Regions from separate parts of the Microcoleus sp. BROC3 genome, predicted to be linked through region 3. Evidence: riboswitches for the same ligand, from Rfam matches in the RefSeq annotation. Region 3 holds a riboswitch; each other region holds the start of a gene.
What was found. Region 3 has a riboswitch for cobalamin ahead of QUB30_RS22410 (DUF1636 domain-containing protein). Riboswitches for the same ligand answer to the same signal wherever they lie in the genome.

Region 1 (3,193 bases), on a different contig from region 3:
GCACCCGATAACATCTCCTTTAAAGATGAATTTGTGGCTGCTCTTACTGCTGCTGGAGGCAAATTAATTCCCACTGTTTGCGACTTTTCACTCCCTTCTTTTAGTGCCGAAAATGCACTTGCCGATGCTGTCAGCAAAGGTGCACAAGGATTGATGGTAGCGCCCCACGTCGATCGCATTGACCGTGCCATTTCTCTGGCTCGCATCAATCGAGGCAAATTGCCACTCTACGGCAGCACTACGCTCTACACCTTTCAAACTTTAAAAGACGGACAAAGCGACGTTAACGGCTTAGTATTGCCCGTTCCCTGGCATCCTGAAACTAATCCCGGTAGCCGTTTCCCAGAAAATGCCCGCCAGCGTTGGGGAGGCATTGTGAATTGGCGAACAGCAACGAGTTTTGACGCGACTCAAGCTGTGATCGCTGGCTTGCGGCAAAGCAATACGCGGGAAGGATTGCAACAAGCACTCAGAAATCCGAATTTCTCGGCAGCAGGATCGAGCGAGGATGTGAAGTTTTTGCCCACGGGCGATCGGGCTGGTAAGCCGATTTTAGTGCAAGTTAAACAAGGAGGAAGCACTGGCTATAACTTTGTCCCGTTGCGGTAAGTTGGTTAAGTGCGATCGCACTCACATCTGGCACATTCTCAATAAGTCTTTCAGGGGCGGGCAGAATGGCCACCCCACAATAAAATTCCCTCTTTGTGAAACAGGCATCTTGCCTGTTTCTTAGCATAATTAAAATCTACTTTTCTGTTGAATTAGCAAAAATTTTAATAATATAAAATGAAATGAGTAGATTAAAGGAGAGCGTTGTGTATGATCGCGCCAGTTGAAACCAAAACCTACACGGCTGAGGAATATCTAGAATTGGAAATCTCTTCTCAGGAGCGGCATGAATTTATCAATGGGGAGATTGTTCTGATGGCTGGTGGCGCACCGGATCACAATGAAATTACCACTAATTTAGTTGTTGCGCTGAAACTGGCGTTAAAAGGGAAACCATATCGGACTTTTAGTTCGGATCAGCGGCTGTGGATTCCCCAGCTTAATAATTATACTTACCCCGATGTGATGGTGGTTGCGAAATCGATCGAGCTGCAATCTGGACGGACGGATACAATTACTAATCCTGTGTTCATTGCTGAGGTGCTGTCTAAAGGTACCAGAGCTTACGATCGAGATGAAAAGTTTTCTGCTTATCGCACTATCCCTAGTTTTCAGGAGTATTTATTAATCGACCAATATCGGCGACAGGTGGAGCAATACTCTAAAACTGATGCGAATAAGTGGATTTTTTCGGAATATAGCTGTATGGGCGATCGGCTGAGTTTAACATCTGTTGCTGTGGAAATTTCGCTGGCCGATTTGTATGAAAATATTGAGTTTGGTGAATAGGCGGACGGTTTTTTGTCAAATGTTCCAAATAGTGGTAATATTCCCGTATATCGATCGGCTCTGATGGAGAACAGCCATCAGACGTAAGGGGGAAAGTTCGGTGCGAATCCGGCGCTGTCCCGCAACTGTAAGGAGATTCTTGCTTCTCTGAGTCAGAATGCCCGCCGATTTGTTTACCTGTTGTTTTTCATCTGCGAGGTATGGATGATGGTGAGTTTATTATTTTTTTTATTATTGGATTGGGGTTTTTTAACCGCAGATATCTGCCGATAAACACAGATGAACGCTGATGTAAGTCGATTTGTGTTCTGAAGGGTATCTTATTTTAATGGAAATGAAAAGAAATGCGAGTTGAAGATAGTGTTTGGCAGGGTAGTTTTGGCTACTGGCAAAACTTGTTTATTCATCAGAATATTTTGTCGATCGGACATACTGCTTGGAATGGTTTTTTGCATCGAGGACGAGGCTTGGTTGCTTGCAAAATCAATAGTCCCATTAACGGCTCTGTGAATTGGAGCGTAGATACTATAAAGTACGATCTGCAATTTATTTCCGAGTTGGAGGCAACCGCTTATTTGCAACAACTAGAAATAGAGGAGAACACTGTTTCAAATCTGCTCCAAATCATTGCTGGCTACGAACCCAAGGAAGGAATTATATTTTTGTCGATCGCCAACGCTCAGATTGATATCAATTTGTTGCAAAAGTTGGCAATTTCTCCTGTTGAGTGCTATGAACAGGTATGCAAGCGCTGGGAAGAATTTCAACTCTGCCCAAAATCTTAAAACTTACTAAATTTTCCGAATGTCGCAGCCAAAATCAATCGAAATTTCCAAAGTAACTCGCTACCAAAATGCAGCGCTTAATTACTATTTGGGCCTGACAGATTCGCCCTACCTTCACTACGGCTATTGGAAAACCCTACCTGTGCCCGCTGAGGAACTGACGATCGCGCGGCTGCGCGTCGCTCAGCAAGCTTACACAGATAAACTCTTGGATTTTATCCCCAAAGACATCAAAACCGTGCTGGATGTAGGATGCGGGATAGGGGGAAATGCGGCTTATTTGCTCGATCGAGGTTTTGCAGTCGAAGGGCTCGCACCCGATCCGTTCCAACAACAGCGCTTTCTTCAGTGTACGGGCGATCGGGCAATTTTCCACCTCACGAGGTTTGAAGACTTCAAAGCAACCCATTTCTACGATCTTATTCTCTTTAGCGAAAGTAGCCAGTATATGTCGGCTGTTGATATTGCTAAGGGTGCTGCCACTGCCCTCAATCCTGGTGGTTATGTACTGCTTGCCGATATGATGCGCTCTGATGTTAACTATACAGAGGGAATGTTTTCTAACTGTCACGTGGTGAAAGAGCTTCAGATTGCATTGATGCAAGCGGGGTTCAATGTAGTAAAAACTGAGGATATTTCGGCTCATATTTTACCGACGATTGACCTGTATGTCGATACTTTCCGCAGGTTTGGACTGAACACAATGATTTATGTTGCGGATTTGATTGCGATCGCAGTTCCCCCCGTCCATAAATTCCTGCGCTGGATATTTCGTCGCTGGTTCAAGAAGCTGGTGGTTGAAGGATTGGAGGCGGGCCAACTTTTTGAGGAGCATTTGTGTTATGAAATTCAACTTTGGCAGTTGTCTAAATCAGATGAAGGTTGACACGAATACAATGGTAATCGGTCATCGGTAATAGGTAATTGGAGGCAGAGCCTCCGGGTATTTACTCCCAGGCTCTGTCTGGGAATAAGATTATAACAAATAATAAATAATAAATAACAAATAA
Region 2 (3,193 bases), on a different contig from region 3:
AGTTTAATTAGATTAAAATACAACACCTAACAAAGTTAAAACCGTACAGCCAAACACAGCTTCAAATGTATATCTTCGCGAAGGTTTATAAGGGTAAGAATTCCAAACCCGCAGTTCTCCATTAAAGCCGCGCGAGGCTAAACTCAGCGATACTTGACGGTAGTTTTCCAAAGTTCGCTGAAGCAATTGCCCGATTAAAATGCTTAAACTCTGCATTCCCCGCTTCCAAGTGCGGTAGCCACAGCGAGAGTTTTGAGCAATCCAAAGTTCATCGGCGATCGCCAATAAGCTAAAAATAAACCGATACATTAGTAATAGCAGTTCCGTGACTAACTCTGGACAGCGTAATTGTCTGAGAATTTGCAAGATTTCGGTAAATGGCACCGTCAAGAGGATGAAATACATACAGCTTGTCGATGCGAAGGCGCGGGCAAACAGCCAGCTCACTTGGTATATTCCGGTGCGGCTCACATACAGATAAAAAGTGCCGGTGCTAATGCCCCAACCTTGCCAAATATCCCACTGAATTGCAGGGATACGATCGCCCGCAACCGCACCCATCGCCAAAGCAGGCAAACTTGTCAGCAAAAACATCAACGGTAGCGACAGCAACCGCAAATACAGTTTCCCCGGAATACCCGCATAGACGACGATCCAGACGGCCAACCAAAGGGCGATCGACAATTGGACGATCGCCCCAGAAACTAGAGACAGAATTAAAAGGGCGATCGCAAAGGATAACTTGTGAGATGGCGGCAACCCCCGCAAGCGATTTGTATAAGCCAGACTGTCAATCTGATGGTTCATTCCGACGATTTACGATCGGACTGCTGCCGAGATTGCGATCGGCCTTTATACAACCCAATGACGTACCCAACTACGCCAGCCCCCATTGCTGCTTGAGACGCAAACAATAGACTTGAAATTTCTCCGCTAGCCGGCTCAAACAAGTGATTGAACCAAGGTTTATAACCCGGTTGAATTTCAGTAATTGCTTTCTTAGCTTGGTCATCGGCACCACCATATTCACCTCGCACAAAAACGAGAGGAAACGCTGCCAGAACCATCACCGCGCCAGCCAACAGCCAATTTTGCCGCGAAGTAGATTGGTTATTTTTTGTAGGTTTTTGATTCACGGCTTATGACTCCTGTCTCAATAATTTCAAAGTTTCCAACTCCGGCTTCCCGTAAGAATGCAGCCAATTCCAGACCAATAGAGTCAGCAATCCCTCACTGATAGCCAGCGGTACTTGAGTGATAGCAAAGATGCCCGCAAACTTGAGAAACGAAGCCACAAAACCGCCGCTGGCTGCCGGAAAAGCTAACGCTAATTGAATCGAAGTCACCACATAAGTCAGCAAATCTGCCAAAGCCGCCGCACAAAAAATTGCCGCCCGCTGGCTGCCAGTTCGCAACAGCAATTGATAGATAAAATAGGCAGCGAAAGGGCCGACAATCGCCATCGAAAACATATTCGCTCCCAGCGTTGTCAAGCCGCCATGCGCTAACAGTAACGTTTGAAACAACAGGACTAAAGCCCCCAGTACAGCCATCACCGAAGGGCCGAATAAAATTGCACCCAAACCCGTACCCGTTGGGTGAGAACAACTGCCCGTTACCGAGGGAATTTTTAAAGCAGAAAGCACAAAAGTAAACGCACCCGCCAAAGCAAGCAAGAGTTTAAGTTCCGGGTGTTCTTTTGTAATGCGAGTAATCGATCGCAAACCTACTGCAAAAAAAGGCAGCGCCACCATCCACCAAAACGCAGCCCATTGCACCGGCAAAAAACCTTCCGAAATGTGCATAGCTGCGGCGGGCGTTGCCGAGCCCAAGACAATATAACAACTCAAGCCAGCCATCAATCCCAAGCTGACCAATTTCCGATTTCTGGCCTTCACGCTGAACCTCGCAGATGAGACTATGTAAATTAACACATCGGCGGGCATCCTGACTCAGAAAGCGACATGACCTTCATTACAGTTGCGGGACAGCGCCGGACTTGCACCGAACTTTCCCCGTTTCCTCTAACGGCTGCTCCCCATTAGAACCGACTGGTTAGACATAGTTTAGTCGATCGCGTAAGTCTCAGCAAATTTTTTACAAAAATTCATTCAGATTAACTCAGTCGAGATTACCTATTTTCTTGGTTCTATTGTTTCTCTTCCTTCGCGACAATAGCGCGAACGCGCCGCTTCGCTAACGCGCCTTCGCGGTTGGTTAAATAAATATTCTTTTAGTATTTATAAAGTAGTTTGTAGCCAGATCGACAACTATCGCAAAACAAGTAAACGCTATAATCTTAGTGAGTTTTGAGGAAAGCCGCCATGTTAGATTACAAATTTCCGAGGCACTGGCCCTCAGCCGATGAACTACCAGACTCAGATGAAAAGCCTGTGGATAACGAACTGCAAGAACTAATACCAGGGTTGTTAAAAGCAATCTTGCTGATACTTTGGGCAGAACGCATGGACTGGTTTTTTGGCATAGATATGGGTATTTATCATCACCCTGACGAACCGCCCATTGTCCCAGATGCTTTCTTAAGTTTAGGAGTAGAACGATTTTACGACGAAGAATTGCGCCCCAGTTACGTGCTGTGGGATGAAAATGTTCTGCCTACTTTTGTGCTAGAAGTTGTTTCCCCAACTTATCGCAAGGAATACAGCACAAAATTGGAGACTTATCAAACTTTAGGCGTACTTTATTACGTCATTTATTCTTCTCGCCGCCGCCGTAAACCTCATTTGGAAGTACACAAGTTAGTCAATGGGAAGTACGAGTTACAGCCAGGACATCCAGTTTGGATGCCTGAAATTGGTTTGGGGATTGGTTGTGAAAGGGGAAGTTATTCTGGGGTGACAAGGGAGTGGTTGTATTGGTATGATGCCGATGGAAAACGTTATCTGACTCCTGAAGAACAGGTGAAAGAATCAGCCCAGCGCGCCCAACAGGAATCGCAGCGCGCCGATCGATTGGCTGAACGTTCCGATCGATTGGCTCAGCGATTGCGAGAGTTGGGGATAGATCCTGATAATCTGAGCTGATGGCAATCAAGAGCACCAGACTGACGGACTCTGGACGCTTAGAAACCGGGTTTTTCAACCGAGGTCGATCGTCCTCAACGAAAGCTTTTCTGGAAAAAACCCGGTTGCTGCATCCAGGAATAGGTGAATATTTATCGCAAAAATCAGGA
Region 3 (3,193 bases):
GATTTCGGCGACTAAAATTCCCAAGAAGCCACTTGTAAAACCGATTGGAAGCAGGATAGTAGTAGTCCCAGAATACAAAAAGATGTCAACCTCCGGATCGGCGAAATCATAATCAATCCAGCCAAATATCAAAACTGTTAACAGCAAACAGCACATAAAAGTTACTAAGATCAAACAGAACATAAAAATCAGCCTGAATACCGACAAAAAATTAGTTTTTTGCGGTACTGGCAGCGGGGCTGTTGTAGCTTGCAATTCTATTGTATGAGTTTCTGGTTCAGAATTTGCGCGCAAGATGATTTGGCGGTTGTAAGTTTGACTTGCCAGCAATTTGCTCGTATCGACTGCGATTTTGCACTCGATATCATTGCTTTCAAATGCCTGCGGTTCAAAGGAGATCCAAGAGTGGTCGTAGGGCGTGTGGGGCGGATCGTTCGGATGCGGCGTGACTTCCCACCTGCCACAAAGTATTGTATCGGGAATTGGGTTGCTAATGGCAATCGTCCCTGTTAAGATTTCTCCATATTCAGTAGCTGTGAATTGAATGCGATCGCGCTCAATTCTCACTTTCGGCAAGCTGCTGACATCCAAAGCTTCTAGTGCAGCTAAAGCATCAGCAGCCGACTGATATCTATCTTGAATTCTCGGCGCTACCATCCTCTCCAACCAATTCATCCAACCCTGCTGCAACGGCGGTACTAAATGCCGAAAATGAATGCCATAATTAGCATCAATTAAATTACCTACATCCGCAGATTTTGTCCCAGTTAACAAACAAATCAGCGTTATCCCCAAGCCGTAAAGATCCGAGGCTTTGGTTAATTCTCGGTTGAACATTTGTTCCGGCGGCATGAATCCCATCGTGCCTTTGACGACGCTGCTAGCCGCGATATTTCCACCTCCTAGCCGAGCAAAACCGAAGTCTACTAAATAAACATTGAGTTCGTCATCTATTAACAAGTTTTCTGGCTTAATGTCGCGGTGAATTATCGGCTGTTTCTGAGATTGCAGGTCAACTAAAATCTCTAAACTTGCGATCGCAATTTGCTTGATATCCGGCGGCGAAAAAGTCCGCGCGACAGCAGATTCGGCATTTTTGTATTCCTGCACCATGCAGAAACCGCTGTCAGTTTGAAAAGAATCGAGATAGCGGGGAATGCCCGGAAAATCCAGACTTTGCAGCACTTTGATTTCCTGTTCGTAAGCTTCGTATTCTGCCCAGCTAGCACCTAATTGGGCAAATTGAAATTGCTTAATTACAACGGATATTTTTGTGTTAATTTTTGTGGCGAGATAGGTGACGCGGCCGCCCAAACTGTTGTATCCGAGTTCGCGAGTTATTTGATAGCCATGTTTGGAAAAGTCAGGAAAAGCGTTCATAGGTAATTACTATGGTTTGTAGTAAGGACTTTAGTCCTGAAGCCGTTATGTTATAAGGACTAAAGTCCTTACTAAGAACGAAACGATCGCTCCTACAAACATAACTTTTTTGAAAAAAGGCGGCAAGTGCGGTATGATGTGATTTCGCGATCGGTTCTAGCGGGGAGCAGTCGCTAGAGGAAACGGGGAAAGTTCGGTGCAAGTCCGGCGCTGTCCCGCAACTGTAATGAAACCGTTGTGGTTTCTCAAGTCAGAATGCCCGCCGATATCTAACTCACTTTTGAACGCATCTGCGAGGTACGGATGATGGATGGAATTAACACGGCTGTACGCACCAAGCACAGTCTATTTGTTTGCACTGCTTGCGCTAGTGTTTGGAAAAACGGCAAGCGCGAAGGCAAAAGCGGCGGTCAACAATTCATGGAAAATTTGTCGCAACTCGCTAAAGATTGGGAGTTTTCTGATAAATTTGAGATTCAAGAAGTTGAGTGCATGAGTGCTTGCAGTCACTCTTGTGCGGTGTCTTTTGCTGCGGTAGGAAAGTACACTTATCTGTTTGGCGATTTACCAGCAAATGAGTCGGAAAGCGTCGAGGCTGTACTCGAATGCGCGGGTCAATACTATGCTAAACCCGACGGTTTGTTGCCTTGGTCTGAGCGTCCTCAAGCTCTGAAAAAAGGCGTTTTAGCAAAGATTCCACCGCTGGGAAATTAGAGCATTTCTCGTTACCATGCTCTGCCCATTGGTGACAACTTAACGTCAAACCGACCGTCTCTCTTGTTTTTATCGAAATCTAGATCCCCCCTAACCCCCCTTAATAAGGGGGGGACAAGAAATATTCTCAAAGTCCCCCTTCTTAAGGGGGATTTAGGGGGATCTAGACTTCGCCTAAAAGCGACTTTTATTGTAGGTTTCTGTCTTAAGTTGTCACCTACATTCTCGGCCTGGGAGCGCATAGCCAGAGGCTCGGCCTCGTCTTAAAAGCGCTCCTTTATTCCAGCGAGGCAGAGCCTCTAGATTAGCATTCCCAGGCACAGCCTGGGAACGAGATATCCCATCACCAAATCAGCACAAAATTATCAATGCACAAAATCCCTGTTACTGTCATCACTGGTTTTCTCGGTAGCGGCAAAACTACCTTAATTCGGCACTTATTGCAAAATAATCAAGGTCGCCGCATTGCTGTTCTGGTCAACGAATTTGGCGAAATTGGAATTGACGGAGAACTGCTGCGCGATTGTCAAGTTTGCGACGAAGAAGAAAATGTCAGCAGCAATATTGTAGAACTAACAAATGGTTGTCTTTGCTGCACTGTTCAAGAGGAATTCTTGCCGACTATGCAGGAATTGTTGAAGCGTAGAGAACAAATTGATTGTATTGTAATAGAGACTTCTGGCCTCGCACTTCCTAAACCTTTAATTCAAGCTTTTCGCTGGCCGGAAATTCGCACGGGTGCTACTGTAGACGGTGTTGTTGCTGTTGTCGATTGCGAAGCTATTGCTAGCGGTACTTTTGTCGGTGATATCGATGCTTTGATGGCACAGCGGCAGGCTGATGATAGTTTGGATCACGAAACTCCGATCGAGGAATTGTTTGAAGACCAGTTAGCCTGTGCCGATATGGTACTTTTAACGAAGGTCGATCGCGTAGATGCTGAAACTCACCAGAAAGTCCAAAGCTGGTTGCAACAAGAATTGCGTCCGAGTGTGAAAATTGTGCCCTGCAAAGGTGGCGAAATTAACCCTGATGTGCTCATGGGATTTAATGCGGCGGTTGAGGATGATTTGGAGTCTCGTCCGAGTCACCACGACAC
Region 4 (3,193 bases), on a different contig from region 3:
CCCCTATTACTAGGAGCGCTGTTTGTCAATCAAAAGCTAAAACTTAGCCGTTGATAGAAGGAGCAACCATTGCTACGGGAGTTGTCTCACCAGCAGCCAAGTCGAGAGGGAAGTTGTGAGCGTTGCGCTCGTGCATTACTTCCATACCCAAGTTAGCGCGGTTGATCACATCAGCCCAAGTATTGATCACGCGACCTTGAGAGTCGATAATCGATTGGTTGAAGTTGAAACCGTTCAAGTTGAAAGCCATCGTGGAGATACCCAAAGCGGTAAACCAGATGCCGACAACTGGCCATGCACCTAACAAGAAGTGCAAAGAACGGCTGTTGTTGAAGGAAGCGTATTGGAAAATCAAACGACCGAAGTAGCCGTGGGCTGCGACGATGTTGTAGGTTTCTTCTTCTTGACCGAATTTGTAACCGTAGTTTTGCGATTCGGTTTCGGTTGTTTCACGAACCAAGGAAGATGTTACCAGAGAACCGTGCATGGCGGAGAACAAGCTACCACCGAAGACACCAGCAACTCCCAACATGTGGAACGGGTGCATCAGGATGTTGTGCTCGGCTTGGAACACGATCATGAAGTTGAATGTGCCGGAGATACCCAAGGGCATACCGTCAGAGAACGAACCTTGTCCGATGGGGTAGATCAAGAATACTGCGGTGGCTGCTGCAACTGGTGCAGAGTAAGCGACGCAGATCCAAGGACGCATACCTAAGCGGTAAGATAGTTCCCATTCACGACCCATGTAGCAGAAAATGCCGATCAGGAAGTGAAATACTACCAATTGGTAGGGGCCGCCGTTGTACAGCCACTCATCGAGGGAAGCTGCTTCCCAGATGGGGTAGAAGTGAAGACCGATGGCGTTGGATGAGGGAACAACTGCACCTGTGATGATGTTGTTGCCAAACATTAAGGAACCTGCTACTGGTTCGCGGATGCCGTCGATGTCCACTGGAGGGGCTGCGATGAAGGCGATGACGTAGCAGATGGTGGCAGTTAGCAAGGTGGGAATCATCAAGACGCCGAACCAACCTACATAAATGCGGTTGTCGGTTGATGTTACCCATTCGCAGAAGCGTTCCCAGACGTTGGCGCTTTCGCGCTGCTGTAAGGTTGTGGTCATGGTTTTATGATTGCTGTATTTGGTTGTCAATGTTCGGATGATGTTTATATTATTAACTGTGTTGTTAAGGTTTGTAAAGGGGTGTAGCGACAGTTAAACTGATGACTGCGATTAGGAAAGCTGATGAGAGGGGAGAGATTGGCGATCGCCAGGGGTTTTGTTAAGAAAGTTGAGGGTTTTGCTTTGTGTGGGTCAGCTCGTGATACCTTTCTAAAACCTGAAAGCGGGAAAGTCCGGTGCAATTCCGGCGCTGTGCCGCAACTGTAAAAGTCAGAATGCCGATTTCGGGGGCGCTTTGTAGGCGTTTACTTTTGGATTCCCTGCGGAGCACGGGGAGGAGATTATTTGTTAGCTTTGACTGATTTGCCGACTTGTCCGGGTTTATTTTACGGTTCGATCGCCCGAGACGGAGTTTTATCGAGAATGCGGATTCCGGGGGGAATTTTAAACGCGCAGCAGTGTTGGACGATCGCCGATTTGGCCGATCAATACAGTACCGGCTGTTTGCAAGTGACAAATCGGGCAAATTTGCAAATCCGAGAAGTGAACTCGGAAATTGCCCCGGAAGTCTGGAACCGCTTGCAGGAATTGGGGATAGCGTCTCGCCACGTTGAAGTTGACCCAATTCGCAATATTATGGCAAGTCCGACAGCAGGGATCGATCGCCAGCAGCTACTCGATACTCGCCCGCTAGTGAAAGCTTGGGATGATTACCTGCAAACGCATCCCGAATTGTCGGAACTTTCGCCTAAGTTCAGTATTGGCTTCGACGGCGGGGAATCGGTTTCGATCCGCGATTTACGCAACGATATTTTATTAGCAGCAGAAGGGCGTTCAACCCAATCAAAAATCGTTTTTCGGCTGCATTTAAACGGCGATACAGGAATTTCAATCCAAGAATCGCAATGTATTTCAGTATTAGCCGCGCTCGCTAGCACCTATCTTGAATACACCAAAAATAGACCTCGAATTGATGGCAAAAAACCGCGTTTGCGTCACCTGCTGACAGATTGGGGCGCTGAAAGTTATCTAGAAAAGGTACAGCAGAATTTACCATTTTTATGGCAATTCACATCTGGCACCTTTCCCCAAAACAGGCAAGATGCCTGTGAAGCGAAGAGTGAAGTTCCTGGTGGGGTGGGCATCTTGCCCGCCCGCCCGATCGCCTCATCGGAAAAATCCCTCCCCCATCACCTACATCTCGGCATTCATCCTCAACAACAGTCCGGTTTCTCCTACATGGGAATTGCACTACCTCTCGGTAGGCTAGAATCAAAGCAACTGCGGAATTTGGCAAATTTAGCCCAGAATCTAGCCAGCGGTACCCTGAGACTTACGCCGTGGCAAAATCTGTTGATTTCTGACATCCCCAACTCCCAGCTTTTTGAGGTAAAACAGCAAGTAGCCGATTGGGGATTGCACTCGTCGGCGACTCGCCTAGATTCGTGCTTGGTGGCTTGTGCCGGCAGCAACGGCTGTGCGTCGGCGGCGACAGATACTCAAAGTCACGCCCTAAAAATGGTGAGGGATTTAGCGCAAAAATTGACGATCGACCTGCCGATTAACATTCATTTCAGCGGTTGCCAAAAGTCCTGCGCCCAGCACCGGCCAATTGATATCACGCTGGTAGGAATTCAGATTGAGCGAGGAGACGAGATAATCGAAGGTTACGACATTTATGCGGGTAGAAAAGATTTGCCCTTCGGACGACAAATTTTTCAGGCGGTGAGTGCGATCGAGATGCCCGATGCGATCGAGCGAATGTTGCGGGTGTATCAGCGGTTTCGAGATCGTTTGGAGTCATTTGGTGAGTTTGTCGATCGGCAGGCGATCGACCAATTACAGCAGTTATTCAGCGCCGAAAATCGGACTTTAAAGTGAAAAAATATCCCATTCAAACTGACAATTTTTAATTATTTCTCTTTGTATCTCTCTTGAGATTTCTTCCTTCGCGTCCTAGCGCTTACGCGCCGCGTAACGCGCCTTCGCGGTTAATTCAAAAAATCAATTTCAAAAATTCAACAAACTTCCCATAGCAGTTTTAAACAATGATTGACTACATTCGAG

Region 1: another riboswitch for cobalamin. It lies ahead of QUB30_RS20700 (hypothetical protein); the one in region 3 lies ahead of QUB30_RS22410 (DUF1636 domain-containing protein).
Region 2: another riboswitch for cobalamin. It lies ahead of QUB30_RS20730 (energy-coupling factor ABC transporter permease); the one in region 3 lies ahead of QUB30_RS22410 (DUF1636 domain-containing protein).
Region 4: another riboswitch for cobalamin. It lies ahead of cobG (precorrin-3B synthase); the one in region 3 lies ahead of QUB30_RS22410 (DUF1636 domain-containing protein).

The regions. Positions count from the first base shown of each region.
Region 1 covers NZ_JAUBTQ010000033.1:10,140-13,332, reverse strand. Annotated here, with positions in the region: gene QUB30_RS20710 (ABC transporter substrate-binding protein) at 1-609, shown strand, start outside; gene QUB30_RS20705 (Uma2 family endonuclease) at 820-1,398, shown strand; cobalamin riboswitch at 1,437-1,581, shown strand; gene QUB30_RS20700 (hypothetical protein) at 1,743-2,183, shown strand; gene QUB30_RS20695 (methyltransferase domain-containing protein) at 2,203-3,069, shown strand.
Region 2 covers NZ_JAUBTQ010000033.1:15,756-18,948, forward strand. Annotated here, with positions in the region: gene cbiQ (cobalt ECF transporter T component CbiQ) at 13-807, opposite strand; gene QUB30_RS20725 (energy-coupling factor ABC transporter substrate-binding protein) at 804-1,136, opposite strand; gene QUB30_RS20730 (energy-coupling factor ABC transporter permease) at 1,140-1,859, opposite strand; cobalamin riboswitch at 1,921-2,067, opposite strand; gene QUB30_RS20735 (Uma2 family endonuclease) at 2,325-3,044, shown strand; gene QUB30_RS20740 (hypothetical protein) at 3,044-3,193, shown strand, end outside.
Region 3 covers NZ_JAUBTQ010000037.1:75,318-78,510, forward strand. Annotated here, with positions in the region: gene QUB30_RS22405 (protein kinase domain-containing protein) at 1-1,380, opposite strand, end outside; cobalamin riboswitch at 1,515-1,661, shown strand; gene QUB30_RS22410 (DUF1636 domain-containing protein) at 1,684-2,094, shown strand; gene cobW (cobalamin biosynthesis protein CobW) at 2,463-3,193, shown strand, end outside.
Region 4 covers NZ_JAUBTQ010000117.1:1,425-4,617, forward strand. Annotated here, with positions in the region: gene psbA (photosystem II q(b) protein) at 44-1,126, opposite strand; adenosylcobalamin-variant (AdoCbl-variant) riboswitch at 1,336-1,415, shown strand; gene cobG (precorrin-3B synthase) at 1,472-3,007, shown strand; gene QUB30_RS32640 (precorrin-8X methylmutase) at 3,175-3,193, shown strand, end outside.